Regions from separate parts of the Bacillus pacificus genome, predicted to be linked through region 2. Evidence: riboswitches for the same ligand, from Rfam matches in the RefSeq annotation. Region 2 holds a riboswitch; each other region holds the start of a gene.
What was found. A riboswitch is a leader RNA that binds a small molecule or an ion and turns the genes downstream of it on or off. The one in region 2 is predicted to bind S-adenosylmethionine.
Positions count from the first base shown of each region.

Region 1: it holds a riboswitch for S-adenosylmethionine, as region 2 does, so the genes downstream of both, LMD38_RS10465 (hypothetical protein) here and LMD38_RS25145 (MetQ/NlpA family ABC transporter substrate-binding protein) in region 2, are expected to answer to the same signal.
Region 3: it holds a riboswitch for S-adenosylmethionine, as region 2 does, so the genes downstream of both, LMD38_RS13770 (ECF-type riboflavin transporter substrate-binding protein) here and LMD38_RS25145 (MetQ/NlpA family ABC transporter substrate-binding protein) in region 2, are expected to answer to the same signal.

Region 1 is NZ_CP086328.1:2,004,075-2,014,550, reverse strand. Features, by position in the region: gene LMD38_RS10505 (MarR family winged helix-turn-helix transcriptional regulator) at 1-222, shown strand, start outside; gene LMD38_RS10500 (MFS transporter) at 238-1,437, shown strand; gene LMD38_RS10495 (serine hydrolase domain-containing protein) at 1,538-2,797, shown strand; gene LMD38_RS10490 (hypothetical protein) at 2,970-3,452, opposite strand; gene LMD38_RS10485 (short-chain fatty acid transporter) at 3,800-5,146, shown strand; gene LMD38_RS10480 (group-specific protein) at 5,247-5,540, opposite strand; gene LMD38_RS10475 (NAD(P)H-dependent oxidoreductase) at 5,537-6,112, opposite strand; gene LMD38_RS10470 (SWIM zinc finger family protein) at 6,135-6,524, opposite strand; gene LMD38_RS10465 (hypothetical protein) at 6,777-7,034, opposite strand; SAM riboswitch class I at 7,135-7,233, opposite strand; gene LMD38_RS10460 (hypothetical protein) at 7,356-7,547, shown strand; gene LMD38_RS10455 (ECF transporter S component) at 7,716-8,417, opposite strand; gene LMD38_RS10450 (ABC transporter ATP-binding protein) at 8,390-10,051, opposite strand; gene LMD38_RS10445 (energy-coupling factor transporter transmembrane component T) at 10,024-10,476, opposite strand, start outside.
Region 2 is NZ_CP086328.1:4,886,017-4,896,492, forward strand. Features, by position in the region: gene LMD38_RS25115 (multidrug effflux MFS transporter) at 1-330, opposite strand, end outside; gene LMD38_RS25120 (DUF3981 domain-containing protein) at 449-2,170, opposite strand; gene LMD38_RS25125 (MFS transporter) at 2,249-2,782, opposite strand; gene LMD38_RS25130 (FAD-binding oxidoreductase) at 2,779-4,215, opposite strand; gene LMD38_RS25135 (DUF6612 family protein) at 4,327-5,091, opposite strand; gene LMD38_RS25140 (NAD(P)-dependent alcohol dehydrogenase) at 5,237-6,145, shown strand; SAM riboswitch class I at 6,226-6,340, shown strand; gene LMD38_RS25145 (MetQ/NlpA family ABC transporter substrate-binding protein) at 6,427-7,239, shown strand; gene LMD38_RS25150 (methionine ABC transporter ATP-binding protein) at 7,252-8,292, shown strand; gene LMD38_RS25155 (methionine ABC transporter permease) at 8,267-8,935, shown strand; gene LMD38_RS25160 (SDR family oxidoreductase) at 8,973-9,749, opposite strand; partial or broken gene LMD38_RS25165 (RNA polymerase sigma factor) at 10,135-10,457, shown strand.
Region 3 is NZ_CP086328.1:2,612,761-2,623,236, reverse strand. Features, by position in the region: gene LMD38_RS13790 (ATP-binding protein) at 167-1,954, shown strand; gene LMD38_RS13785 (peptidoglycan D,D-transpeptidase FtsI family protein) at 2,178-4,304, shown strand; gene LMD38_RS13780 (macrolide family glycosyltransferase) at 4,642-5,820, shown strand; gene LMD38_RS13775 (aspartate/glutamate racemase family protein) at 5,869-6,549, opposite strand; SAM riboswitch class I at 6,703-6,818, shown strand; gene LMD38_RS13770 (ECF-type riboflavin transporter substrate-binding protein) at 6,958-7,506, shown strand; gene LMD38_RS13765 (ABC transporter ATP-binding protein) at 7,517-9,217, shown strand; gene LMD38_RS13760 (energy-coupling factor transporter transmembrane component T family protein) at 9,210-10,010, shown strand; gene LMD38_RS13755 (YjcZ family sporulation protein) at 10,146-10,253, shown strand; gene LMD38_RS13750 (LytS/YhcK type 5TM receptor domain-containing protein) at 10,346-10,476, opposite strand, start outside.

The sequences.
Region 1 (10,476 bases), 2.4 Mb from region 2:
CGTACGTTAACACGTATGGAAACGATGGGATGGATTATTCGTACTGAAGGAAAAGATCGCCGTGAGAAGCTCATTTCTTTATCAGAAACAGCGATAAAAATGATTACGGTATGGCAAGAAGAAGTTGATACTTTCGAAGAAAAGACGCTAGAAGGTATTAACGAAGATGATTTACATCAAGCATTTCAAGTGTTACAACAAATTATTAAAAACTTAGATTAAATTGGAGGGATGACGATGCAAAGTGAAAAACTTTGGACGAAGGATTTCCTCGGAACTTGTTTTAGTAGTCTATTTCTCTTCTTAACATTTTATATGCTTATGACTACTTTACCCGTCTATGTAATAGACGGCCTAAAAGGAAAACCTGAGGAAATTGGTTTAGTTGCAACTGTATTTCTTATTTCATCTGTATTATGTCGACCATTTACAGGAAAATGGCTCGATGATTTAGGAAGAAAGAAAATATTATTTATTTCACTTTCTTTATTTTTAGCTGCTACTGTTATGTATTTCGGTGCGCAAAGTTTATTTTTATTACTTGCCCTTCGCTTCTTACATGGTATTGGGTTTGGGATGGCAACAACTGCAACTGGTACGATTGTCACAGATGTTGCGCCAGCTCATAGACGCGGCGAAGCACTTGCCTATTTCGGCGTATTTATGAGTTTGCCGATGGTAATTGGTCCTTTTTTAGGTTTAACAATTATTTCTCATTTTTCATTCACTGTACTATTTATCGTTTGTTCCATATTTTCATTGCTTGCATTTTTATTAGGACTACTTGTAAATATTCCGCATGAAGCACCTGTAAGCAAACAAAAACGAGAAAAAATGAAATGGAAAGACTTACTTGAACCATCTTCTATTCCAATCGCTCTTACAGGATTTGTTTTAGCCTTTTCTTATAGTGGCATTTTATCCTTTATTCCTATTTATGCAAAAGAGCTCGGTTTAGCTGACATTGCAAGTTACTTCTTTATTTTATATGCACTTGTTGTTGTCATTTCTCGTCCATTTACAGGTAAGATTTTTGATCGCTTCGGTGAAAATGTACTTGTTTATCCAGCTATTATTATTTTCACAATTGGGATGTTCATTTTAAGCCAAGCACAAACTTCATTTTGGTTCCTTGGCGCAGGTATGTTAATCGGTTTAGGTTACGGAACATTAATTCCTAGCTTCCAAACGATTGCGATTTCTGCAGCTCCAAACCATAGACGTGGTTCTGCGACAGCTACGTACTTCTCATTCTTTGATAGTGGTATTGGCTTTGGTTCTTTCATTTTAGGTATCGTCGCAGCGAAATCAAGTTACCATAATATGTATTTCATCGCAGCCATTATCGTTGCGTTCACTTTACTTCTTTATTATGGATTACACGGACGAAAACAAAAGTTCAAGAAACAACATACAGACGGAAAAGTTTCCGCTTAACATAAATAAGGAAAGTAAACTTCCCCGTTTACTTTCCTTATTTTGTATTTCTTTCAATTGAAGCGTATACTTATAATAGAAAAAACAAGGAGGGACCGATATGAAACTTAAAAAATCTCCCCTACTCTTACTCATAATCACATTTATATTTGTAATTACAGGGCTCGGTTTTACATACTTCAAACATAATAAAACGACTCCATCGAAAAATAACGTGACGAAGAAAAATTGGATAGATGACCCGTACTTACGTTGGTCGTATACACATATGAAAGAATTCACTTTAATTAACGAGGTGAAAAATAACCCGGATCACGTTTTTCACTTCTCTACCGCATTGCAAAACTTAGACGATTTTGCTGTGGAGCGTAGATTTGGAAATACAACTCCTCTAAAAAAACTTTTAGATGATAACAAAACGGATGCTTTCGTCGTTGTACATAATGGACAACTTGTATATGAACGATATTTCAATGGATATAACGAGAGCGAACCTCATGGTATGGCGTCATTAGCAAAAGTATTTACCGGGGCAATTATACAATCTCTCGCTGAAGAAAACCGTATTGACTTAGAAAAAACAGCTGACACATATATAAAAGAATTAAAAAATACACCGTTTGGTAAAGCCTCGCTTCAGCAATTATTGGATATGCAAGTTTCTGTAGAATATCCTACTCACGGATATGAACATCCAGCATTAGAAAATCAAGATGCACAACTATATTTAGCGAGCAATATTTTACCTCGAGGTAAAAATTACGACGGCCCGATGAAAATTTATGATATGTTACGAGAAGCAGAAGAAACTGCACCGCCTGGTTCCGATTTTTCTTACGATAACGGATCAGCAGAAACACTCGCTTGGGTGATTCGAACGATCACTGGTAAATCATTAGCTGAAAATGTTAGTGAGCGTATTTGGTCTCAAATTGGTATGGAAGAAAACGCGTATTACGTAACAGATGAAACAAAAGTTGAACAAGCTAGTGCTGGTTTAAATGCAACTGCTAGAGATATGGCTAGATTCGGGCAATTACTATTAAACAACGGGGAATATAACGGAAAACAAATTCTCCCTTCTTCTATTACTGAAGATATAAAAAATGTCCAAGAAGGTGAACTTGCAGTTGGCCCTGGCGCTTCCATTTCTTATCATAATCAATGGTGGATTCCGCACAATGAACAAGGTGCTTTCGAAGTGTTAGGTAGTTACGGACAAACACTTTACATCGATCCGAAAGCGAATATGGTAATTGTCCACTTCTCTTCTAATGCTACGCCAAGTAATGAAATCCATTCCGTTTACTCCAATATGTATATTGATATTGCACATCATTTAGAGAAGCTTCCACAGTAGTGGAAGCTTCTCATTGCAGTACATTATTTACACTACTATACCAATTACCTTTTTGTTATTAGAAGATGTTGAAAAAATAATTGCTTAAAATACGCTCAATTAAAATTTTATAAGCAGTTTACAATTTTAATTGAGCGTTTAACTAATACATCTACATCTTTTGGAGAATGTATTAAAACACTTCCCTTACAAAGATTGTCTGTTCATATTGGTCGAAAATTTCTTCTATAGATGAAAATAAAGTTTCTTCCGGTATGATGAACTTTATTTTTTGATCATTTTTTAACATAAAGGAAATTGTTCCATTATCATTAAAACCTGTATGAAACGTTCCTCGTTTATTTAATAGTACCTCTTCAATTATATTTATTTCAATTGAAAAGTTATTCTTTAATTGCAAGAGTTCATGTATATTGCCAGTATGTATTTTTGTATCTATTTCAGTTTCTAAGTTTAATTGTTTTTTCTCAATTTTTTTGAACCAGAACAAAAACAATAGCTCTGAAATACCAGGTAATTGTTTTTTATAAGCATGTCGACTATGAAACTGTCCGCCAATCTTTATAAAATATATACATTCACCTGTAATAAAAACTTTATAATATATATCTGCCGTAAACATTTTAGGCTTTAAAAGATAAAAACTTTTAATCATGATTCCTCCATCAATTTTAAATGTATTTGTATAAACATTTTTAGCTAGATTTGCGCTAAAACATATTACTCATGTAATGCAACACTATTGTATTGAATATCCTCTCCCTTTGCAATAGTTGCTTTGAAATCAGCTAGTAACCTTTCTCTATACTATCCCTATAAGCGCTACCCCATTTACAACCGTTTTCTTCTAGCATTTTAAAAGCAGAATCTGATACAAGGCTCTATATTAACCTATCAATAAATTACCACCCTTTAAATATCTGAATTTTCTTTATATTGAAGGTTATCCCCCAAACAACCTCGAATAATTGTAATACATATACATAAGGAGGTTGATCTATTTTGTTTCGTTCTTTTACTAATGGTTGCGTCGCCTTAGTGCAACGCTTCTTACCAGAACCGTTTATTTTATCATGTTTATTAACTGTTTTCGTTATCTTCTTTGGTATGTTTGCAACGCATCAAACACCTGTGGAAATGATTAATCACTGGGGGAATGGCATTTGGGGACTTCTCGCCTTTTCTATGCAAATGGCACTTGTACTCGTGACAGGATCTGCTTTAGCAAACGCTCCTCTCATTAAAAAATGGTTAACGAAAGCTGCAAAACTACCGAAAACGAATGGACAAGGTATTATTGCCATTTCAATCGTAAGTTTACTAGGGGCGTACATAAACTGGGGCTTTGGTATTGTTGTATCTGTTTTATATGCAAAGGAAGTAGCAAGGCAACTTGAAGGATTAGATTATAGGTTAGCCATTGCCTCTTCCTACTCTGGATTTCTCATTTGGCATGCGGGGCTTTCTGCTTCTATCCCTCTTACGTTAGCAACTGGCGGTGAAACGTTAATGAAAACGACAGCAGGAAGTATAAAAGAAGCGATTCCAATAACAGAAACGTTATTCTCACCATACGCTCTCGTGCCAGTTATTATTTTTCTCGTTACGATGCCTCTCATTAATAAAGCGATGCATCCAGATGAAAAACATACGATAACGGTAGATCCTAGCGTATTCCATGAAGAAGCTGCCGCTCAAGAAGTAGAAAAAAATACGTTCGCTGAGAAAATGGAAAATAGCATCATTATTACACTTTGCGTTGGATTGTTAGGTCTCATTTATATTTTCAATTACTTTTATACGAAAGGTTTTAACCTTACACTTGATATCGTTATTTTTATGTTATTAATTGCTGGACTTATTTTCCACCGTACTCCGATTCAATATATTCGCGCTTTTTCAGATTCTACAAAAAGTGCTTCTGGTATTTTACTTCAGTTTCCATTTTATGCAGGAATTATGGGGATGATGATTGGAGCAAATAGTGAAGGACTTTCACTTGGAGGAGCTATTTCAAATTTCTTTATTAGCATTTCAAACGAAACGACTTTCCCACTCTTTACTTTTTTTAGTGCTGGCATCGTTAATATTTTCGTTCCATCTGGTGGCGGTCAATGGGCTGTGCAAGCACCCATTATGATTCCAGCTGGTGCTGAACTTGGTGTACCTGCTGCAAAAACAGCAATGGCCATTGCGTGGGGCGATGCTTGGACGAATTTAATTCAACCTTTCTGGGCATTACCGGCATTGGCAATAGCTGGTTTAGGCGCTCGTGATATTATGGGATTTTGCGTCGTGAACTTACTATATGCAGGATTTATCATAAGTCTATGTTTCTTATTTATTTAAACGAAAAGCTAGTTTTATACTAGCTTTTTTATATAATAAATCTCTTATTTCCCACGCAATTTATAATCGTTTCCCACTCTATCTCCGTAAGATGTAATGACTAAAATGCAAAAAAGTCTTCGCAAATTTTTCCGATCAGGTGTGGATGTTCCCTCAAAAAATTCCACTGTAACGCTTTTGGAAGAAAATATGTTTCATATTCTTTACTTCCCATTACTACCTCATCAACTTCTCTTTCACAAATTCCTCTTATCAAGTAGTCATTTCTTAACTCTATTTGAATTTGCCCAAATGTTTCACTACATTCCTTCAGTTGAAGTAAACATGTAATATACGTTCGCAAAAGTTCGTTGTCATCCCCGCAACACTTTATAATACGTTCCATTTCATTCATAGTGTACGAGCCTTTTCTTCTATTTGTAATAACCACTTTTCCCGCTTCTCTCGTTTACTCGTTTTCACAGATTGAAATACTGACCGTTTTATATCGCGAATGCCGCAAAAACGTAAAACACCTCTCTTCATTATAATCCAATCCGCTGATCGATATAGTAATGCGACGTACCATAACGGTGAGTCTAACGTATTAATTACCCAAGCCTTCTTACCTTTCAATAAGCCTTTCGGCAGGGCCCCTTCATATTTATAAGCAAATCCAGCTACGAAAATGCGATCAATAAATCCTTTTAAAATAGCTGGCATCCCCCACCACCATATCGGATAGATGAATAGAAGCATATCTGCTTCTTCTACTAATGTTCTATACCGGGCTGTTTCCTCTTCATTTACTAAATCACGTCTTTTCTTCTCTTCATTAAAGACAAGGACGGGATCAAATTGTTCTTTATATAAATCAAGTACTGTAACCGAATGATTAGTTTCTTGCAATCCTTTTTGCACATGCTCTAAAATCGCCGCGTTAAAGCTTGAAGGACTAGGATGAGCGTATACAATTAGTACATTCACTACAAAACAACTCCCTCATAAGTTAAAGTTTCCCCTTCTTTAACATCTTCTCTACAATTTGCACGTTTTTTGAACTTTGTAACAACCGGTTTAATACTATAAGTAACTCTTCTTTTTCTAAACCTTGCAATTCCGATTTAACCGTACTCTCGCCAGCACTTTGAATATCATAAACAACCGCCGCCATATGTTTACAATAATTTTCATATGGACACTCACAACTACTTTCTGAAAAATCATCGAGTTCAATCACTACTTCATAATTCCCTGCATTACCAGTCACAAATGCAAATACTTTATTATTATGTATTTCTACATCTTCTACATGTCCATCTTCATAATATTCATACCCTCTATCAATAATGTGTTTCGGGATATACCTATATAGTTCTTTTATTAAATAAGCGTACATAACAACACCTCTTCCTTTAATTCCCTTTTGACTTCTAGAGCCACTGCATGTTATTCTAATAACTGTCAAATAGCAAGTCTATATGACAAAACGACTGACACCTATTCGGCGAAGGTGTCTCTTTTCATTTGCAGCCGATATGAATTGCCTCTTTCAGGCACATTCAATTTTTGACACTACACACTCAACACCATTCCCTGTATCAGGCTGCTTAAGCAGTCTTTTACTCTACATACTTCAAAAAAAGAGAGCTTAGCTCCCTTTTCTCGCCTTATAAAATACCCCTTTTTCAGCATAGAGATATTCATCAGCTAATGTAATTTTCCCATCCAGTTTCAGTTCATCTAATAATCTTGATAAATAAAATTGATGTAACATCTTTTTCGTGAATTTTCCTTCATGATGCGAAACGATATGTTCTTGAATATCTAACAATGATATTGGCTTATCTTGCTCTATCATATATTCATAAACTGTACTACGCAGTTTTACGTATTTTTCGAGTGTCACAGCAATGCGCAACCCCTTTCTTCTTAATATAAATTTTCGTAATCGGTTTTTTTGCAATAAAAAAACCTCTCCGATAAGAAGAAGTTACGTATATATCTTCATCTTATCTCCCAGAACAAATTTGTTCTGCTGGAATTAGCACCTGCATCGCGGTTGCTGGGTTTCATCGGGCCAGTCCCTCCACCTCTCTGGATAAGAAAATATTCACTTAATTCTTACTATACGTAATTTCATTTTAATTGTCAAACAAATATAACGAATTATATTTTCTTCTTTACTGTTCATACTATACATATATGAGTATGCAAGGAGGATTATGAAATGCATCAAAATGCTCGTGGATATGTACAAGATTCTTTTCAATCGTTACAAGAAGCAAAACATTGTTTAGAAGAAGCACTACAGACTGTTGAAAAAGATTTTAATCGCGCTCGTATTGAGCAATCTCTTTATGCGATCGAACAAGCTATTCAACGCTGCGATTACACCGTTCACATTTTAGAACAAGAGTGAAAAAACTTCCCATCATAAGGTGGGAAGTTTTTTCAAATGGCATACTTCATAATTATTGCCGTTATAATTAAAAAATATACAGAAAAATGCTCCTTACAATATGTAAGAAGCATGAAAGAGGCAAACGAATATGTAAGTCGCGACCCTACCTTATATGAGTATGCTTTTCTATACCATGTTATGCTTATCCAATATGCCATATTTCTTTTTAAATCTTGTAAGAATCGTAATCCAAGACGTACTAAATAGTAGTAAGAACACAACATTTGAAATCGCATGGCTCAAATCGAAATAAAAACTTGCGATATAATACGAAATGACTGTTTCCCATGTCGCCTCTCGTATAAAACCGAGAAGCCCCCAGAAATTCATAATCCAGCCAAATAAAAATCCAACAAACAATCCGTATAGAAGTCTTCCCCATAGCTTTTTCATTAAAAACGTATTCCGCAATAATCCAGCTATAAAGCCAATCATACCCCATGAAAACATTTGCCACGGCGTCCACGGACCTTGTCCTAAAAAAATGTTAGATACGATAGCCGCTGTTGCACCAATCATAAAACCAGTTTCACTTCCAAACACAATTGCAGAAACAATAATGACAAAAGAAGTCGGCTGTACACTTGGTAAAAGAGAAAATGGTACACGACTCACTGCTGCAATTGCTGCTAACACAGCAACGAGAACAATTTCACGTGAAACAAACGCCTTCTTTTCAAAACGGATATAGAAAGGTAACATAATAACAACTAATAAAAACAAACTACTTAACATGTAATAACCGTCCATGATAAGTGTAGTAAAAAGTAATGTACCTATCATCACTGCAAAAATACATATTATGAATGCAACATATCGTTTGGACACGCTTCGTACACATCCTCCCACGTTAATGCATATGGCAATTCTTTTCGAATAAATCGATTGATAGAGGTTGTATAAAAGAAGTTGCCACTAAAAAATTCTTTCGGTGCATCATTCATAATGACTGCTCCATCAAATAACATCATACATTGATCCACGTATTTCGCTGCAAACTCAATATCATGCGTTGCCATTACAATTGTTGTCCCTTCTTTTTGCAGTTTCCTAAATAACTCTCCTACCCTTTCTTTCTTCCACGGATCTAGTCCTTTTGTCGGTTCATCCAGTAATAATAAAGTCGGCTTTGACAATAACGTCGTACATAATGCAAGTAATTGTTGCTCTCCCCCGCTACAATCATGCGGATGGCGTTCTTTAAGTGCATATAGCCAAAACTTTTTAAGCTGCTGTTCTGCTATTTCTTTTCCTTGTTCTCCGTATAATTCACGCGCTCGTTCATACACCTCGTCCCACACTGTATCAAATGTAAAATGATAATATGGATGCTGCGATACATACCCGATACTTTTAAATCGTTCTTTCGAATCAATTTTATGTATCACTTTCCCATTCCACTTTACTTTCCCTCTTCTCGCTTTTTGTAATCCCGCTAAAATCGTTAGCAGTGTAGACTTCCCTGTGCCATTTTTTCCAACGAGAGCTACCCATTTTCCTTTTTCAATCGATACTGTTAAATCTCGTAAAATGAGCGGACTATTCTTTTCATATTGAAACGAAATATGCTCTGCACTTAAAATGACTTCTTGCTTTTCCCTTTGTACTATTGGCTCATTTACATATGATATCGCTGAAAAATCATTCATTTTCATTTGTGCTTCTCGCACTGTAAATGGTATATCTTTCGCATTCCACTCTAAAAACAATCTTGGGATTTGTGGAATAAATGGACGAAATCCTTCTACTTCCCACATATTTGCTACAACTGTTTTCGGACTACCGTCATACACGATTTGGCCGTTACTCATACAAATAACGCGCGTAGCAAGTGGTATTACCTCATCTAAACGATGTTCACTTAAAACGATCGTAATGCCAAGTTCTTCATTAATACGCTTTAACAACCCTAAAAACTCTTTCGCAGCAATTGGATCTAACTGCGCAGTTGGTTCATCTAATAATAGTAACTTCGGCTGCATAACTAATACGGCAGCTAAATTGACAAGTTGCTTCTGCCCGCCAGATAACGTATGAACAGATTGGTGCAATAAATCTTGGAATCCTAAGAAGCTAATAAGCTCGGCTATTCTTTTTTGAATAATATGTGATGGTAATCCGATATTTTCTAAAGAAAATGCTAATTCTTGAATGACCGTATCCATTACGAGCTGATTTTCTGGATTTTGAAATACCATGCCAATTTCTTGGGCAGATAACAAGTCCGGTACATTTTCTAATAAAGTACCATCATAATATGTATCCCCAGTACGCTTACCAATTGGAAGTAATTCTTTTTTTAAATGTTTTAATAAAGTCGTCTTCCCGGATCCTGATCCTCCAGCAAGTACAATAAACTCTCCTTTTTGAACAGAAAGAGAAATATGCTGTAACGCTTTTTCGTTTTCATCAGCATATACAAATGATAAATTGTTTATTTCTGCATGCGCCACCATATCCATTCCCGTCCTTCCATTATAATTGGTAAACTAATAAACATCGTAAATACGACAAACATCATCCCATCGAACTGCTGAAATAAAATCGATTCGACTTTCGGATAAATAATCAATTTTCCTCCGCCATAATTACTACATATAATAGCAGCTATAAATAGAATGCTTAAATAACTGAGCGTATACCAATCGCATCTTTCCATTCTATACCGAATATAAGTCGTACGTTTCGTTACACCAAATCCACGAGCTTGCATAGAATCTGCCGTTTGTAATGCATCTTCTAATGAACAAATTAATAATACTTGCAATAGTTGCATACCATTTTTCACACGTTCCACAATGGAACCTGCATCTACCTGTACACCTTTCGTCTTTTGGAAGAGTGTTATTTTCTGTAATCGCCTCATAAACAAAGGAACAAACCTCAC
Region 2 (10,476 bases):
CCAAATAGATGGCGCAACAGCACAAAGTAAAGAAGAAGCAACATAAATAATGAGAGCAATAATAAGAGGTTTGCGTCTTCCGTAAATATCACTAATTGAGCCAACAAATAATTGTCCTACTGAAAGCCCAAGCAAACAAGCTGTTAATGTAAGCTGGGCTAGGGATGCACCTGTTTGCAAGTCATCCGTTAATTTCGGTAACGAAGGCAAATACATATCAATAGATAATGGCCCAATCGCCGTAAGTGTTCCTAATACAAGAATCATCCATAACCTGTTCATCTTTACAGGCTTATATATTTCCTGATTAACTTCATTCACTTTTTTCATTCACCCTTTCCTATACATACTAAATCGTAACAATTATAGTTACAACATAAACATACGTCAAGTATAGCGCATTTTCCTGTTTAATTTTGTAAAAAAAAGCGATAGAATTTCTATCGCTTTACTTGTTCAAATTACTATTTGTAAATTTAGATACGGAAGACATCGCCTCTCCTGTATCTAAATATGTGATTTGAATTGGATCTCCCACCTCTGTAAACATAGCATATGGGAATTTCTTCACAGGTATCATAAATACTTTTTGTTCATTCTCTAACAGTACGTACACGATTGTATTTTCACCTGATTTTTCTTTATATACACGTTGTACAGTGCCTTCTTTTTGCGCCTCTTTTCCATTTGAAGTCGGTCTAAATGAATCTCCGCTTCCACTCAGCGCATTTTTATAATTCTCAAGCGCTTCTTTTTGCGTCGAACCTGTTGCAAATATTTTCGCATTAGAAGCATAGATAACAGTATGGGCACGTACTAATCCTCCGTCATCAATAACAGGTACAATCCAAGAAGGTTTACCGTACACGTTATAAATAACCGGCATCGTTCCATGCCACTTTTCTCTCTTAAAAGAATTATCCACGACTTCCGAAGCAGCCGAACCATCCATAATTCCCTTTACTTCTTTTCCGTTATAGTAATACAACTTACCTGTACGCGCATCGATAAGTGAATAACCTAGTGCAGAATCTACTCCCTCTTTCGGAGAAGTGAAATCAGTAAAGTAATATAATGTTCCATCCTTACCGAAAATCGGTGTAACTCCTTCTTTCGTTCCCCACTCAGTCGGGATCTTCATATCAGTTTGCGAGAATTTTGTATTCCAAAATCCGTGAATATATTTACCGAAGTACGTATTTAACGTAGATGCAGTCTCGTGATTTAATACGCCATCAACAAATTTAGGTGCCTTTCCTTTATCGTATCTTTTCACTTCGCCTGTTTGTGCATCTACTACTACAACGCCCTCTACCTCAAATCCAGATCTTCCTGAAATAAATTCACCGTACGTCATTGTATAATACGGTTTCCCTTTATCATCCACTTCAAATTTAGGTTTTCCTTTAAAGATTAAATTTGGTTCTGCTTGCCTTACCACACGCTCTAAATTATTTCCGAAAAACATGCTTGGCACGTATTTCATTTTATAACCAAGGTGCAGTTTCGCTTCTGCATCAGGATTCGTACCTGACATCGTGACGTATCCTGGAATTGTCTCAGCTTTACGTGCTTTAAAAAACCCTGAAACTTCAATCGGTGCTACATATAAAGCCTCGCCATTTACCATTTGTGGCGTTAATTCTCCTAGCTCAAAATAAGCTACTTTCGGAATATCCCCAAATACTTTTTTCATCTTATTCTCCGCTGTCTTTGGCGGCACTGTAAATGGCTGATCATTTTCAGTAAATGGCTCTGAAATCTCTTTCTCTACCTTTACAACAGAATCATATTTCTTTTGCGAGATTACTATATCGTGCAAATAACCAAAGTAGCCATAACTTGCAAGTAAAACAAGCATTAGAAGTCCTTTTAACGTACCTTCTAATTTACCTATTTGATCTTGGGAAAATAAAACAAGCCCAATTAAAATCGCTACTGCAACAGAATAATGAGTAAGAATTGAATCTGCTCGATCATCAATTAGCCAAAAATATTCATAGATTGCAATACCTATCCAAAATAAAACTGGAATAACTAAAATAGATGATTTCTTACCCTTTACAACCTTCTCATCCCCTTTCTTATCCACTGCTCGAAGTTTACTACCGCTTCTTCTTGTCCATGGAATCAAAAACAAAGTGAGAATAGCTAAAATTAAAAATTTCATCAAAGGCAATGTCCCCTTTTCTTTTGTCTTCCTCTTTAGTATAACAAATAAAGGTTATTCAGGTAAAAATGGGAATCGTTATATTTTTTTACTACTTAATACAACTCCGCTCACTACATATAAGATAGATGCAATATAAAAAATCGTGCCGATCGTAAAGAAATCTACTAAATATCCTGTTGCAATAATTGCTACTGCCCCTCCAATCGATGTCCACACATGATATTTTCCAATCTCATAACCAGCATTTTCTTGTACAACTTTTCGTGCTAACGAAGTCTTCTCCGTATTACGCTGCACAGCCCCTAAAATACCCATTAAAATTTGAAGAATGTATACATGCCATACTTCTGTTGCAATAGGAAAACAAAGCATTAATATCGCCATGGACCAGGCGTATATAATTAATAACTTTCTATCACCTACTCTATCAGAGATTCTTCCAACTAACGGATATACTAGAGCTGAAGTTAAGGCAAATAAGCCATATGCCCAGCCAAACTGTGAGAAGCTATTTCCAACATTCCGAAGCAATAGAATGTAAAAAGGAAATACCATACTTCCAGCCATCATAATAATGCTTTGTGAAGCTACAAATCTTCTATATGTCATTTCGTATACTCCCTATAAAATAAATTCACAAATCTCTCTTTTGGATCCGCTTCTTTTTTCTTCTGAAGAAATTCTTCTATACGAGGATATGCTCTCCTTAACTGTTCTTTCGTTGGATAAGAATAATACGGTAAATAATAACTACCGTTATGCTTTAACGTAACATCAATCATCTTCTGAATAACATTCTCTGTTTTCTTTATCTCGTGTTCAGAACGCCCTTGATTAATTAAAAGAACCAGTGCAAACATATCATCTTTCGCATAGGATAAAACTGCATTTTCATTCTTTTCCACGTAACGAACCGTAATATTGAGCAAATTAAATTCTTCCTCATTTAATACGTTACGTAAATCATCTATGTATTCCGTGAAAGAATCTATAGGCACAAAATATTCTTGTAACACCTCTGTCCTATTTGGATTTTCATATTCCATAAAGGCACTATCTGACCTCATAACATTATTTCGCGTCTCATACTTTCCATCTGTACGTTCAAAATAACTTCTTTGTATATCCCAAAACGTATCTTTTCCCCAATCACTATAGCGTGATAATCCAAGTAAAAATTTAGGCGCTGCTATAATAGTTTCTTCTTTTAATTTACTATACTCCTCCCTCATATTTTGGTTTTGTGCCAATGTATAATCTGTCACATACATTTCTCTTAAAAATGAATTTGGAGCAACAGAAATACGAGCTAAGTGCATACGAACATTTTCATCTTTTTTCACTTTCTCTTTGAAATAAGACGTGTATTCTTTATAATCTAGCATTTTCGTGTGCGTTTCATATAATTCATCATTTGTTAACTTTAAGGTCACATCTAAAATGACACCAAATAGCCCGTAACCGCCAATGACATAAGGAAATAAATCCGCATTCTCTTCTCTACTTACATTACGCACCGTACCATCTGCCATTAACAATCTAAACGACTCTACTGTATCAATCAATGCTTCATGACGAATATCACGACCATGTACATTTACACTTAATGAACCACCAACCGTAAAAATATTTTGCGACTGCATCACCTGAACAGCAAGACCATATGGATTTACTTTCTTCTGAATGTCATTCCACGTGGCACCACTTTGAACTGTAATGCGCTTCTTCTCTGGATCAAATTCTAATATTTTATTATACCCTTTCATATCAAGCATCGTCCCATGCGGATAATATGTCTGCCCGCCCTGACTATGTTGCATACCAGCAATAGAAATCTTCTCCCCAGAAACATTCGCATCTTGCACTAATTTTATTAACGAGTGCTCATCCGTAGCACTTTCAACACGTTTTATTTTTGTCGGGAGTAACTTTCCTACATCACTCATAATCGGATGATTTAATTGCTCCTTATATGTATTTACAGATGTCACAAGCAACACTGTATAAGCCATCATAACCACCGCTATCTTTCTTTTTTTCAAATGACACTCTCCTCTTCTACATCTTTTCCTCTTCATATTGTACCTATTTTCCTATGAATAAAGAATATAAAAAAGAGGGACCTTATTTTAGGTCCCTCCTCATCAAAACTGTTACTTTGCTGCTGGCAATTGTATTGGATCAAACTTTTCATACGACGTATATTTTGCGTTCGTAATAATGTGTGCTTTATCCTTGCCATTACTACTCATAATCATGTCTATCTTTGCTGATTCATATTTAAAATCTTTTGTAATGATATATTCTGCATCCACTTCTTCTATCTTCGCATTTTGTGCTTGTAACATTTTCTTCTGCGTTTCATCCATGCTAGTTAACATACTTTCTGTTTCTTGCCCTTTTAATGTAAATTTCAGTTTATATTTATCTCCGCTTTTCTCCATCTTCATTTTATCTAAAACTACTTCCGGTACTTCTAACTTATCTATAATATCTTGAGTTGCTTTCATTCCACCAGCGTTTAATTGCTCCTCTGGTACGGTTATAACTTCTCCCGTATTAGGGTTTTTTACCTCACCAGCAACTTTACCATCCACAGTATACACTACAACATCTGTACCGGAAATATTCATTTCAGAACGAGAATTCTTTGTCTTTGGCTCTAATTGCATCTTAGCCTTTAATATATCCATCTCTGTTCCCTCAGCTTTTACCCCTACACCATATGTCATCGTTACATGTTCTTCATTTTTAAAAGCTTCGTTCGTTTTCTTGAAAACATCCTTCGCCTTTAATTCCTTTTCTTTTTGAACTGATTCTTTTTTCGGCTCATCCGTCTTTGCTGTTTTCTCATTACTACACCCTACCCCTAGACTGATTGCAAGCACTAAACTTGAAATAAAAATAATTTTTTTCACACTGTCGCCCCCTTTCCCAAAATAATATCACCTCTCTTCCTATGAAATCTATATAAATTTTAATCTATATTCGCTATATAGCGACATGTTTAATGAAGACTTTAAATATGATATAAATAACAACAACTCATTTCAGGAGGTCATTATGAAAGCAATCATTTGCACACAGTATGGACCACCTAACGTTCTTCAGCTTCAAAATATAGAGAAACCTACCCCTAAAAAGAACGAAGTATTAGTTAAAATTCATGCAACAAGTGTATCGACTGGAGATTGTAGAATACGCGGATTTAATAGCCCTCTATTATTTTGGATTCCTATGCGGATCATATTAGGTTTTAGAAAACCGAGAAAGCCTATACTCGGTGTAGAGTTATCCGGCGAAATCGAAGAAATAGGAACAGATGTAACTCAATTTAAAAAAGGAGATCAAATTTTTGCATTAACAGAGCTTAATGTCGGTGGTTATGCAGAATATACATGTGTACATGAAAGTGGATTAGTAGCATTAAAACCTACCAATGTAACGTATGAGGAAGCAGCAGTTATTCCCTTTGGCGCAACTTCGGCACTACACTTCCTAAGAAAGGCTCGTATAAAAAGGGGGCAACAAGTACTAATATATGGCGCATCTGGATCAGTAGGAACAGCTGCCGTACAACTTGCTAAATATTTTGGCGCAACCGTTACAGCTGTTTGTAGTCATTCAAATTTTGAACTCGTGCAATCTTTAGGAGCTGACAAAGTAATCGATTATACGAAAGAAGATTTTACTAAGCGAGGGGAATACTATGATGTTATATTTGATGCAGTTGGAAAATATAAAAAATCCTTTTGTAAACAAGTATTAACACCTAATGGAATATATGTATCTGTTAATGGAATGATGGCAAAGGTAAGTAAAGAGGATATGATTCTACTAAAAAAACTAACTGAAACAGAACATTTAAAACCTGTTATTGATAGAACTTACCGATTAGAAGAAATTGCTGAAGCTCATATGTATGTGGAAAAGGGACATAAGAAAGGTAACGTTTCGATTACCTTAAAATAAAATATATTCAGAAAATAATGTTGACAATTCTTTTTGTAAGATTTACTATTAGTACCATATCAAAAAACTACATACACATACTCTTATCAAGAGTGGCGGAGGGACTGGCCCGATGATGCCCGGCAACCGAGCTTATAACGTATAAGCTAAGGTGCTAATTCCTGCAAAACGAGTTTTCGTTTTGGAAGATAAGAGAGGAATCTATTTTGTCTATTCGGCACCTCTCTTATTTTTGAGAGGTGCTTTTTATTTTGGAACGTATATTTAAGGGGGAATTATAGATGAAGAAAGTATTATTAAGCATTGTAAGTGGGGCTGTATTATTATTAAGCGCATGTAGCGGGAGTTCAGATAAAGAAGTAAAAGCGTTAGATGAGAAAAAGATTACTGTCGGTGTAACAGGAGGGCCGCATGAACAAATTTTTGAAAAGGTAAAAGAAGTAGCAGCGAAAGACGGTCTCGAAATTGATATAAAAGTATTTAATGATTATGTAGCACCGAACGTATCCCTCGATGAAAAAAGCCTTGATGTAAATAGCTATCAAACAAAATCATATTTAGACGTATTTAAAGCGGAACGTAATATGAAATTAACCGAAGTATTTTCAACAGTAACATTCCCTATGGGCGTATATTCTAAAGACATAAAAGATGTAAAAGAATTAAAAGAGGGCGATGCAATTGCTGTACCGAATGACCCAACGAATGAACTTCGAGCTTTAAAACTATTTGAAAAAGCAGGTATTTTAAAAGTTGACCCAAAGGCTACAGAAAAAGCGACTGCAAAAGATGTAATTGAAAATCCAAAAAATTTAAAGATTGTTGAATTAGAGGCATCTCAATTACCAACACAACTAAGTGAAGTAAAAGCAGCTGCAATTAATACAAACTTTGCATTAGGTGCAAAATTAAGCCCTGCAAAAGACTCTATCTTCCGCGAGGGGAAAGATTCACCATATGTGAACTGGATCGTTGTTCGTACTGAAAATAAAGATGATGCTGTTATAAATAAACTAAAGAAAGCTTATCAATCTAAAGAAGTAAAAGAATTTATCGAGAAAAAATTTGATGGTTCTGTTTTACCGTCTTGGTAGGAGCTGACGATAATGATTGAATTGAAAAATGTATCCAAAGTATTTACAACAAAAAAAGGGAATGTGGAAGCTCTTAAGTCTACTTCCCTTCAAGTAAAAAAGGGTGAAGTATTTGGAATCATTGGATATAGTGGCGCTGGCAAAAGTACGTTAATTCGATGTGTAAATTTATTAGAAAAACCAACGACAGGAAATATCATTGTAAACAGCCAAGACTTAACAACTTTATCAGCAAAGGAACTAGCAAAAGCGAGACAAAAAATCGGGATGATTTTTCAAGGATTCAATTTACTTAAAACTGTTACCGTTTATGAAAATATCGCATTACCGTTACGTCTTGCTGGCATTCCAAAAGTAGAAATTGAAAAAAGAGTAGAAAAGTATTTACGCATTGTCGATCTTTTTACTCGAAAGGATGCCTATCCAAGTGAACTTTCTGGTGGCCAGAAACAACGTGTTGCCATTGCACGTGCACTATCACATGAACCTGAAGTGTTATTAAGCGACGAAGCAACGAGTGCTTTAGATCCAGAAACAACTGATTCTATTCTTGACCTCTTATTAAAGATTAATGAAGAAATCGGGATCACAATTTTATTAATTACACATGAAATGAACGTTATCCAGCGTATATGTGACCGGGTTGCTGTTATGGAACATGGATCAGTAGTCGAAAGTGGGACTGTGAAGGATATATTCACAAGCCCACAACATATAACGACGAAAAAATTTGTAAATAGTGCATTTGCAGCAAAAATTCCAGAAGACGTACAAAAAGAACTTCAAACTACTGGTGAAATTGTAACTCTTTCTTTTATAGGAAATTCTTCAGGAGAACCAGCATTAGCTATCGCTACAAAACGTTTCCAAGTATATCCGAATATTTTATCCGGTAATATTACTCAATTAAAACATGAAGCATACGGGAAACTTGTCATTCATATGCAAGGGGAACAAAATGAAATCAACCGTGCTTTATCATTTTTACAAGAACAAGGAATCATCGTAGAAGGAGGTAGAACAGACCATGGAAAACAAGTCCTTTTTGGATGAATGGGGTAAAGTTATATGGGAGGCGACCATACAAACCTTTCAAATGACATCTATTTCATTACTCATCTCGATCCTTATTGCACTGCCACTTGGTGTCACACTTGTTTTAACGAGACCTGGTGGACAGCGAGAAAACAAAATCATTTATCCAATTCTTAATACAATTATTAATATCATTCGCTCTCTTCCATTTATCATTCTATTATTCTTCATTCTACCTTTTACAAAATTTCTAATGGGAACATCCATTGGTGTGCAAGGTGTTATCGTACCGCTTGTCGTCTTCACTGCTCCCTATATCGCAAGATTGATGGAGACCGCATTATTAGAAGTCGATCGTGGTGTGATTGAAGCTTACCAAGCGATGGGCGTTTCTACTATAAAAATTATTTGGCACGTCATGGTGAAAGAAGCTCGTCCCTCCCTTGTACTTGGATTAACAATTGCAACGATTGGCTTAATCGGCGCAACAGCAATGGCTGGTCTTGTCGGTGCTGGTGGACTAGGGGACTTAGCATATCGCTTCGGGCATTTACGCTATGAACCTGAAGTAATGTATGCAACTGTCTTTATTTTAATTATCCTCGTACAAGGATTGCAGTCTTTAGGGAATGGTGTTGCACGAAGATTGAAGAAAGATTAAAAAAGAAGGTATCTCACCAGTGTGAGATACCTTCTTTTTATCTTTTAAATCCACCTTCTGAATGAATAACTTGTCCCGTAATCCACTCTGCTTCTTCGCTTACTAAAAACTTAATGAGTCTTGCTGCATCCCTTGGTTCACCAATTCTGCCAAAAGGAAACATCGGCTTTAATCCTTGCTTTATCTCTTCAGTCATCCAGCCAGTATCGGTTGGACCTGGGTTAATTGCATTCACTGTTATTCCTAAATGAGCTACCTCGGCTGACAACGAATTAGTAAGAGCATCAATAGCTCCCTTCGTTGTTGCATACGCCAGTTCTCCAACCATAGGTCCTTGAAATTGCCCCGAAGTCATATTCACAATTCTACCACCAGATTTCTTATCAAATCCTCGGGCAAATTGACTACTTAACAATGTAGTCGCACGAACATTGACCATGTAGTGCTTATCTAATTCTTCAGCAGTCAAATTAGAGAAGTCATTATTCATAGAATACGCTGCATTATTAATTAATATATGAGGGTAACCTAGTTGTTCAGTAACTTTATTTATAAGCTCTTTCGGCGCATCATTCTGAGTTAAATCTAACTCCATGCTCGATACTTTCACACCGTTTTTTAGTAACTCTTCTTTTAATTGTATTTGTTCACTTTGATCAACGCCCCAAGGCATCTCTTTATCGTACGCTGTCCAATACGTAAAAAATATATCGTATCCTGCTCCAGCTAATTCTTTACAAATCGCTGCGCCTATACCATCTAGACGACTTACACCTGTAACGACTGCTATTTTATTTTTTAATTGATTCATCATATACTCCTCCAATTTAAAGGACGCATACTTTATATAAGAGATATGAATTTCCCTACACATTATCCTTACAAAAGGGATGTACAAGCCAAATATGCGGTCCTTGCATGATTTACAGATAGCTAAATAAACCCTCACTTACGAGAGAAAAATTTATCTATCTAGTTTCTAATCATTACAAGCTCATCCACATATTGAGTCCTTGTCTCCTTTCCGTATATCTCCAAATTTCATTTTAACATTAAAGATTTAATATTTCAAAAAATGAAATGATTACTCCTATTCATGAAGTATCATGTACTATAAAACGTAGTTAATAACGAATTTGCATTTAAGTGTATACATTTACTATTACCTATCCGTTGTATAAGTGTAGGGAGGAAAAATGATGAGAAAAGAAAATATATTGACCTCCTATCTTATCAATTTAGGGGAGGAAGTGTTCAAACTATTACTAGCGAAAGGGGCTATAAAAGAAGGCGCAGAAGACATCATCCAAAATACTTTCTATAAAGTATACACATTGCTAGATAGCTTAACCGAGGATAACATACGTCCATGGTTTTTCAGAGTCGCATTAAATGAATACATTGACTTAAAGAGAAAAAAGAGCAACAGAACATCTATTTAACTGAAGAGATTTATTCAAAATTACAATATACAGACCGAGAACTGGATGCTGTTTTAAATAAAGATGAGATTTTCTATCTATATATAAAACCAGAGAAAT
Region 3 (10,476 bases), 2.3 Mb from region 2:
AATTAGAGTTTCAATTTGCACGGATATATTTTTTGTTTTTAATTGAAAAATAAAATTTGTTCGAATAATTATTCTTCAGCTATATACCTACAGGCACATTCTTCGTATAATGGAGAAGTATGAATTTTAAATTTGTATGAATTTTACATATTGAGGTGAAAAAGGAATGAATGCGCGGCTAATGGAACTTATTGATGTGAGTACAATAGAAACCATGGCAGAACAATTTTATCAATTAACCAACATATCACATCAACTTCTTGATGCTGAAAAAGAATGTATATTTTCATTTGGAATAAATGAAAAGAAAATATGTAAACTTCCCAAACTTGAAATCCCCATTTTTTTATACAATCAATATTTAGGATCTTTTGTTGTATGGTCTCAGAAAAGCGAAATTTTCAATTGCCAAAAATACTTTGAAATGCTTTCAAATTTAATTATAGATGGAGTAATGAAAGGATTTCAAAATAAAAATACAACGTTACTTACTCGAAAAGAGGAGGAACTACATACAATCTTACAAAACATGCCTGTTATGGTTGATGCACTTGATTATAATGGAGATTTTGTTTTGTGGAATCGCGAATGTGAAATTGTGACAGGCTATACTGCGGAAGAGGTAATTGGAAATCCAAACGCACTTCGATTACTGTATCCGGATCATGATTATCGTCACGAGATACAAAAGAAATTTTTGACTCGTGGAAAGAACTTTAGAGACTGGGAAATGCGTTTAACTTGTAAAAATGGTGAAATTAAAACGATAATGTGGTCCAATATATCAGAACAGTTTCCTGTAAGTGGATTTAGTTATTGGGCTGTTGGTGTGGATATTACACATTTAAAAGCAATAGAAGAGAAATTAAAACAACAAACGTCTGAATTAGAAGTAATTTTTCAGGCTTTACCAGATTTATGTTTCTTAACGGAAGATGATGGAACAATTATTGATTATAAAGCAGGATCCCCTACAAAATTTTACGTACCCGCAGAAGCTTTTATGGGAAAAAAGTTTTACGAAGTATTACCATCTACAGTAGCAAAAAAATTTCAAGAAGCAATTTGTCAAGTGAAAGAAAAAGGGACAAATGTAATTGTGGAATATCCACTTACAATTAATGAAAGTATCGATTTCTTCGAAGCTAGATGTTTACCGTTATTGCATGATAAAATTATGATTATTGTACGTGATATTACAGAGCGGAAAAAGACAGAAGAATTGCTAAATAAATCAGATACACTTGCAGCAATCGGTCAATTAGCAGCTGGTGTTGCTCATGAAGTTAGGAATCCATTAACAGTCATTAAAGGCTTTATACAGCTATTTCAAATTAATAAAGAAGATCAAGAAAAATATTTTGATCTAATGCTTTCTGAAATTGAAAGAATAGAAGCGATTCTTCAAGAATTTTTATCGATTGCTAAAACAGATGAACTAAGCACGGAAAAGAAAAATCTTTATCAAATATTTAAAAATGTCGTTTCGTTAATAAATACAAAAGCAATTATGACAAATATTCAAGTTGAATTATATGCAGATTCCAAAGATATAATCATTGAATGCTCAGAAAATCAACTGAAACAAGTATTTATTAACATTTTGCAAAATTCAATCGAAGCTATGCCAGATGGTGGGAGAATTTCAATTCACATAAAAGAAATAGGCAAAGATGGTATCATTATTAATGTAATTGATAAAGGAATAGGAATACCTGAAGAACGAATTAAAAGATTAGGTGAACCTTTTTATAGTACGAAAGAAAAAGGTACCGGTATTGGATTGATGTTAAGTTATAAAATTATTGAAAGTCATCAAGGGAATATAAGTATTATGAGTGAGGTTGGCTTCGGAACAACAGTAACGATTTACTTGCCAAAATTTCAGAGTAAAAAGCCTTTATCAAATTATGATGATAGATTTGAATCGATACGTCCAATTATTAACTCTTAAATTTATTAAATACCCAATAACCAAAAGCTAAGCTTTTGGTTATTGGGTATTTTTGTATTTAATTTAGAAAACTTTACCTTTTCTTTAGATTTGCTTTAATTTCTATTAAGTTTTTATCAATATATTAGTATTTGTGCAAAGTAATGTATAGAAAATGTGCATTACTTTTAATATATAGATTCAATTATTAATAGAAATACAGTAAGGAGGAGATTATGACAAGGTGAAAAAACAAGAGAAAAAAAGCGGTAGAGCAGTACCGATGCGGTTAAACATTTTATTCTTATGTGTATTTATATTGTTTTCTGCCATGATTATACAATTAGGTAAAGTACAAATTATCGATGGTGAGACGTATAAAAATGAAGTGGAGAAGAGAGAAAATGCAACCGTAAGCCTTTCTGTGCCGCGGGGAAAAATATTTGACCGAGAAGGGAATCCAGTAGTTGATAATAAGTCTTTACGTACAATTACATATACAAAGATGAAAGGTGTAAAATCAGAAGAAATATTAAAAACAGCAAGACAACTTGCAGACATAATTGAAATACCACAAGAAGATATAGACAAGCTAACTGAGACGGATAAGAAAGATTTTTGGATGCAATTAAATCCGAAACTAACTGAAAAATTAGTATCTAAAAAAGAAATAAATAAGTTCAGAGATAAAGATATTACCGGAAAAAATTTAGATAAAAAAATTGAAGAGTTAAAAAGAAAACGAGTTACAGATAAAAATCTTCAAGGTTTAACAGATAAAGATATTAAAGTGTTAGCTATTAAAAGTAAGATGACTTCTGGTTATCAAATGGCTCCTCAAATTATTAAAAAAGATGTTAGTGAAAAGGAATTTACTATAATTAGTGAAGGTTTAGCAAATCTCCCAGGTGTAGATGTGTCGGTTGATTGGGAGAGAGTGTATGTAAATGATGGATTATTCCGATCTGTTCTTGGAAATGTTTCTAATTCCGATGAAGGATTACCAGGTGAGCGATTAGATTACTACTTAGTACGTGATTATAGCCGAAATGATAGAGTTGGAAAAAGTTATATTGAGCAGCAATATGAAGAGGTACTTCATGGTACAAAAAAAGAAGTAAGAAGCGTTGCAGATAAACAAGGTACTGCAATTAGAACGGAAACAATTTCTGAGGGAAAGAGCGGTAAGAACTTAACTTTAACGATAGATATGGAATTACAGAAAAAAGTAGAAGAAAGTATAGAAAAAATATTAAAGGCATATAAAGGATCTGAATCTATGTTGGACCGTGCTTTCGTTGTAATGATGAATCCGAAAAACGGACAAGTATTATCAATGGCTGGGAAAAGACTTGTAGAAAAAGACGGGAAAACAGAAGTTGAAGACTATGCATTAGGCACAATGACTAGTTCATATGAGCTGGGATCAACAGTTAAAGGTGCGACAGTTTTAACTGGATTTGAAACGAAAGCTATAACACCAGGTACTTATTTTTATGATGCACCTATGAAGTTTAAAGGTACTAGGGAGAAGAAGTCTTGGAAAGAGTTTGGAAACATTGATGATTTAAGAGCGTTACAAGTCTCTTCAAACGTTTATATGTTTCATACAGCATTAAAAATTGCAGGTGTGGATTATGTGAAAAATAGTTCATTAAATATTAAACAGGAACACTTTGATAAAATGAGGTACTATTTCAGACAATTCGGATTAGGTGTTCCAACGGGCATCGATTTACCGAATGAAACAGCTGGACAAATTGGTAAAAAAGATAATCAGCCGGGTTTCTTATTAGATTACTCAATTGGCCAGTATGACACGTATACACCACTTCAGCTCGTACAGTATATTTCAACAATTGCAAACGGTGGATATCGAATGAAGCCACAAATTGTACAAGAGGTAAGAGAGCAAACGTCGCAAAAAGATGAGATTGGTAAAGTGGTGCATGCAGTAGAACCAATTGTTTTAAATAAAATTGATATGAAAGAGGAATATATAAATCAAGTAAAAGAAGGATTTAGAAAGGTATTCCAAGAGGGTGATGGAACAGGAGTAAGGGCGTTCCAAAAAGCATCTTATAAACCAGCAGGTAAAACAGGAACAGCACAGACGGTATACGGTGGAGAAAGTGATATTGGAAGAAATGAAAAAGGCGAGAGAAGAGAATGTTATAACTTAACGTTAGCAGGATATGCGCCATATGATAATCCAGAAGTAGCGTTTTCCGTAGTTGTGCCGTGGGTTATGAATGATAAATCTGGTATTAATTCTGATATTGGAAAAGAAGTTTTAGATGCGTATTTTGAATTGAAAAATAAGCGATTGACTGGAGAAACTGTAAAAATAGATAGCTCTAAAGAAGATTAAAACATATGAAATGTTATAAAAATAGAGTTGTCTTATTTAGGAATTAATTCAAAATGGGTGAGAAAGAAGAATAAAATTATTCTATCAATTATTCACATTTTATAAAATAAAACATATATTGATAGCATAGGACAAGCTGAAAAGCTTATTCTAACCTCACAGAACACTCCTTATCACGGTTTGGCATCTACTTATGTAGATGCTTTTTTTAATTAAATAACTGATAATTATTTATCAATCTAAAGTAGCAAGTATATTAGGACTATTAGGGGAAGTTTGACGGTAATAATTACAGTATGCTTAATAAGTGAATTGAAATGTAAGGAGTGAGAAATAAGTGCTAAATATTTTAGTGGTTAATTTTCCAGCAGAGGGACATGTAAATCCTACATTAAGTTTAGTTAAAGCTTATACTGAACGGGGGGATCACGTACATTATATTACGACAGAACAATTTAAAGACAGAATTGAAGATTTGGGAGCTATTGTATATACACATCCAGATTTATTAAAGGAGATTTCTATTGATTCTGAAACTCTAGATGGGCTGAATTCTTTCTTTCGTGTACATGTTCAAACTTCTTTATATATATTAGAAATTGTGAAACAATTATGTGAAAACATACATTTTGATTTCGTAATTTATGATATATTTGGTGCTGGAGAGTTAGTAAAGGAGTATTTACAAATTCCAGGCATAGTTTCTTCTCCTATATTTTTAATTCCTACTGAATTTTTGGAGACTTTACCTTTTCATCCTAATGCAGCAATACCATTCCGACCTGATGAAATTTCTGAACAGTTGTTATATCAAATGGATCGTGAATTTGGAGTAAAGCCTAAAAATAATCTTCAATTTATGCATAATAAGGGAGATGTTACTCTTGTGTACACAAGTCGTTATTTCCAACCTAATAGCGATTCGTTCGGAGAAAATAACATTTTTATTGGACCAAGTATTTCAAAGCGTAAAATAAATGTTGAATTTCCACTTGAATCGCTTAAAGATAAGAAAGTTATTTATATTTCAATGGGAACACTGCTTGAAGGGATCGAACCATTCTTTAATGCATGTATTGATGCTTTCTCAGATTTTAATGGATTAGTTGTAATGGCAATTGGCGATAGAAATGATCGTTCTAAAATTAAGGAAGCGCCAAACAATTTTGTAATTGCTCCATACGTACCTCAATCAGAAGTATTAAGTGAAGCAGATGTTTTTATTACACATGGCGGTATGAACAGTGTACACGATGCTATTCATTTTAATGTCCCATTTGTCATCATTCCACATGATAAAGACCAGCCAATGATAGCACAAAGATTAACTGAGCTTGAAGCAGCGCATCGGTTATTGAAAGAGAATGTTAATGTGCAAACGTTAAAAGAAGCGGTAACCGATGTTCTTTCAAATGAAAAGTATAAGCATGGAATACGAAAACTGAAAGATAGTTTTTTAGATTGTGGTGGTTCAAATGAAGCAATCACAGTGATTACATCTCTTTTAAATAAATAGTGTGGGTAATATAAAAGCATAGAGGCGCACCTTTATGCTTTTATATGATTATCCCGCAAACTGCACAGCAGTATTTGCATGTAAAAAAGCAGTATCAAAAACAGGAACAGTAAGGTCGTTTTGGGAAATGAGCAACGGTATTTCGGTGCAACCTAGTAGTATACCTTCTGCGCCATTTTGAATTAATGACTTTGTAATTTGTAATAGCTTTTCTTTTGATGTTTCTGAAATAATTCCTTTACTTAATTCATTTAAAATAACATGATGAATAAAATTTCTTTCCTCTTTATTGGGGATGATTGTCTCAATGCTATAATTCGCTAATCGTGATTTATAGAAGTCTTGTTCCATCGTTTGTTTCGTACCCAATAATCCGATACGCTTTATATTCTGTTCTACCATTTCTTTAGCACTTACATCACCTATGTGAAGAAGTGGAATGGATATTGCACTTTCCACTTCTTCAGCAAATAGATGGACCGTATTGGAACACATTAATAAACATTCAGCTCCGGATTTTTCAACCTTCTTTGCAACGGTGACTAATTCGTTTTTCACTTCTTCATATTGGTGATTTTGTAATAAAGTAGTTACTTCACCAAAGTCCATGCTATATAAAACAAGCTTTGCATTTTGATCGTATTGAGAGAGTGTAAGTGTATTAATATGTTTATAGTATAATGATGTAGATTCCCAACTTAGTCCACCAATTAAACCGATTACTTTCATCGTACATTCCTCCCGTAACTATTTTGAATTTATTATTTCACAATTCCGATAAGAATACAATGATTTAAATGTACTATTAAACAAAAAATAAAAATAATTAGAAAAGTATTGAAATTTATATTTTTTAATGCCATAATACGAATTACAAATTAATACTTATCCAGAGAGGTGGAGGGAACGGCCCTATGAAACCTCAGCAACCCCTATATATATTTATAGGAAGGTGCTAATTCCGCAGAGAACACGATGTGTTTTTTGGAAGATAAGAGGATTCTTGAACGTGAAAGAAAATGACCTCTTATGTAAGAGGTCATTTTTTGTTGTATAGAAAGGGAGTGTCGATGCATAATTCATTTTCAAAATAAATATAGAGTAATAAAAGTTGACTATTAAGAGAGGAGAATTGTAATGAACAAATTATCAACAAAATTAGTAGTGGCAATCGGAATTGGAGCAGCATTATACGGGATATTAGGACTTTGGGGATTTTCTATTGCACCCAATACATTTATTAAACCTGCGTTAGCTATTTTAACCATTTTTGGTGCGTTATTTGGCCCAGTGGCAGGACTGTTAATAGGACTTATCGGTCATACCGTAACAGATACAATTGCTGGCTGGGGTATTTGGTGGGGCTGGGTTTTTAGTTCCGGCATTATCGGCTTTGCAATGGGGCTCATTCAAAAAAGAGTTGGCTTTAGTGTGAAAAACGGGACATATAATAAAGGAGATATTTCCTATTTAGCTATTACTGGGTTAATTGGTATTGTCATTGCTATTATATTTGCTGGGGCATTCGATATTATCGTGATGGGAGAACCGTTTGATAAAATTGTTATACAAGTATTAGGTGCAACAATTGCTGATGTTATTGTATTTTTAGTTCTTGGATTGCCAATTACAATAGGGTTAGCTAAATCTAATAAAAAACATACACATTTAAAAATTGAAAAGTAGGGATGTTAACATGCAACCAATTATTTCTTTTGAACAATTCAACTTTCAATATAAGCATGCAGCGCAGCCTACTGTTAAAGACGTTACATTTCATATATATCCTGGGGAAAAAGTGCTGATTGCTGGGCGAAGTGGTTCAGGGAAATCGACATTAGCTCATTGTATGAATGGGCTAATCCCATTTTCTTATGAAGGGACTAGTACTGGTACTATTTTAATTGACGGAAAAGACCCGAGGAAAGGAAGTATTTTTGAACAGAGTAAACAGGTTGGAACAATTTTGCAAGATCAAGATGCACAATTTATTGGTCTTACAGTAGAGGAAGATGTAGCTTTTTATTTAGAAAATGAATGCGTAAATGAAGATGATATGAAAAAGATTGTTTCGGAATCATTAAAAAAGGTAAAGATGCATAATTTTCATAAACAAAGTCCACATGAATTATCAGGAGGACAAAAACAAACTGTTTCTTTAGCAGGTCTGTTAACAACAAATGCTCATATATTATTGTTCGATGAACCGTTAGCAAATTTAGATCCAGTTAGTAGCTTACATACAGTAGAACTTATTAAAGATATACATAAACAATATAATAAAACAATTGTAATAATTGAACATCGAATAGAAGAAATGTTAAACCTAGATTTAGATAAAATCATTTTAATTGATGAAGGAGAAATTGTTGCGATAGGCACACCAGAAAAGATTTTAGCATCAAATATATTACCATCTATCGGATTAAGAGAACCTATGTACATAGAAGGCTTAAAGAGATTGCATTTTGATAGTAATAATGACGTAATATACCCACTTGAAAATCTTCAAAGGGAAAGTGTTAGTGGAGTAATAAATGAGTGGATGGAGAAGCAAACTTTTTGTAAAGATACTCCTACAAAAAAAGAATTATTGAAAGTAGAGAATTTGTCATTCTCATATCCTAATAAACAAAAAGTATTAGACAATGTAAATTTCTCTCTATTTAAAGGGGAAATAGTAGCACTCCTAGGACATAATGGAGCTGGAAAATCAACACTAGCTCATAGTCTTATAGGGATAAACAAAACAAAAAATGATAGGATTTTAATTGATGGAGTAAATATCAATTCTTGGTCTATTCGTAAACGCGGTGAGGTTATATCTTATGTGATGCAAAATCCAAATCATATGATTACACAAGCTACTGTAATGGAAGAAATTTCATTTTCATTAAAATTAAAAAAATTTTCGAAGGAAGAAATTAAGCTTAGAGCAGAGGAAACATTAAAAATTTGTGGCTTGTATCCATTTCGAAATTGGCCAATTCAGGCATTAAGTTATGGGCAAAAAAAGAGATTAACGATTGCATCTGTACTAACAACAAATCCAAAACTTATCATATTAGATGAACCGACAGCGGGACAAGATTATTATCATTATAAACAATTTATGACGTTTATTAGAAAACTAGCTGCAAAGGGAATATCCTTTATTTTTATCACACACGATATGAATCTCGCATTAGAATATGCAGACAGAGCAATAGTTCTAAAGGAAGGAGAAGTTATTGCGAATAATACTGCATCTATTGTATTAGGTCATCCAGAAACGTTAAAAAGAGCGAACTTAAAGGAGAGTTCTTTATTTAAACTCGTTAAATTTAGTGGTATTGCAAATCCTGAAAGGTTTATGGAACTTTATTTTGATGATATTAGGAGGGAGGAAGGTGTATAATACATATTTTCATCGCATGGACGGATCAGTGAAATTGTTATTATTTATTTTTTGTATGACACTTACTTTTTTATTTTTTGATTTTCGCATATTGCTATTCGTATTTATAATTGGATGTATCGGACTTCTAGTTGCTAAAATTCCATTTCGTAAAATTTTTATTGTTTTTACTGTTATATTTACATTTAGTTTATTAAATTCTGTCATGATCTTATTTATTACACCAACCCATGGATCGGAATTAACTGGATCGTATACTTCATTTGTGTATATTGGATATGCAACAATTACATACGAAACATTATTTTATGCAGCTACACTTTCGTTAAAGTATTTTACGTTATTACCATTTACAATTATTTTTATTTATACGACTGATCCAAGCAAATTTGTGAGTAGCTTAAGTAAATTTCGAATTCATTATAAAATTACTTATGCGATAAATATTGCATTACGTTATATACCTGATATTCAGTCCGAATATAAAGTTATTAAACATGCCCAAGAGGCGAGAGGAGTAGCTTTTGAAAAAGGAGAAGCAAGTTTATGGATCCGCATGCAAAACCGTGTCTTAATTTTCTGGCCTTTAATTATTCATTCTTTAGAGAGAATCGATACAGTTTCAAACGCAATGGATTTAAGAGGATTTGGAAAGAAGGATACACGTACGTGGTTCTATACAAATAAAGCGAAAAGCCGGGATTTCATTGCTTTATTTGTAGGTATTTTCATTTTAATTGCTGCAGTATATTTAAAGTTACATGTATTTCAAAATTTTTGGTATCCATTTTAAAGCACTCTCAAATGAGTGCTTTTACTTATTTTTATATAGACATGCTCAAAAAAGGGATATTTACATAATGTATAATACGAACCAGTTAAAATGATCAACTACCTATTAGTTTTCAAACCAAAAGGAGGAGAAAATATGAGTTACGGTGGTTCTTGTGGTTTTGGTGGAGGTTTCGCTTTATTAGTTGTATTATTTATTTTGTTAATTATCGTTGGATGCAGCTGTTGGGGCGGAGGGTACTAATTTTTAATTAGTCTCCACAAATGTAAAACTAAAAAACATAGAAGATACTTATGTATCGAAACAAATAAAAAAGGAGCATAAATGCTCCTTTTTTATTTATTGTTAGATGCGTTTGTATTACATTTCGGAAATGTAATTGTCAAAGTAGTACCTTTATTCATAACGCTTCGGATTTTCAAATTACCTTGCATCGTTTCAATGATCTTAACAGCAACCATTGTAC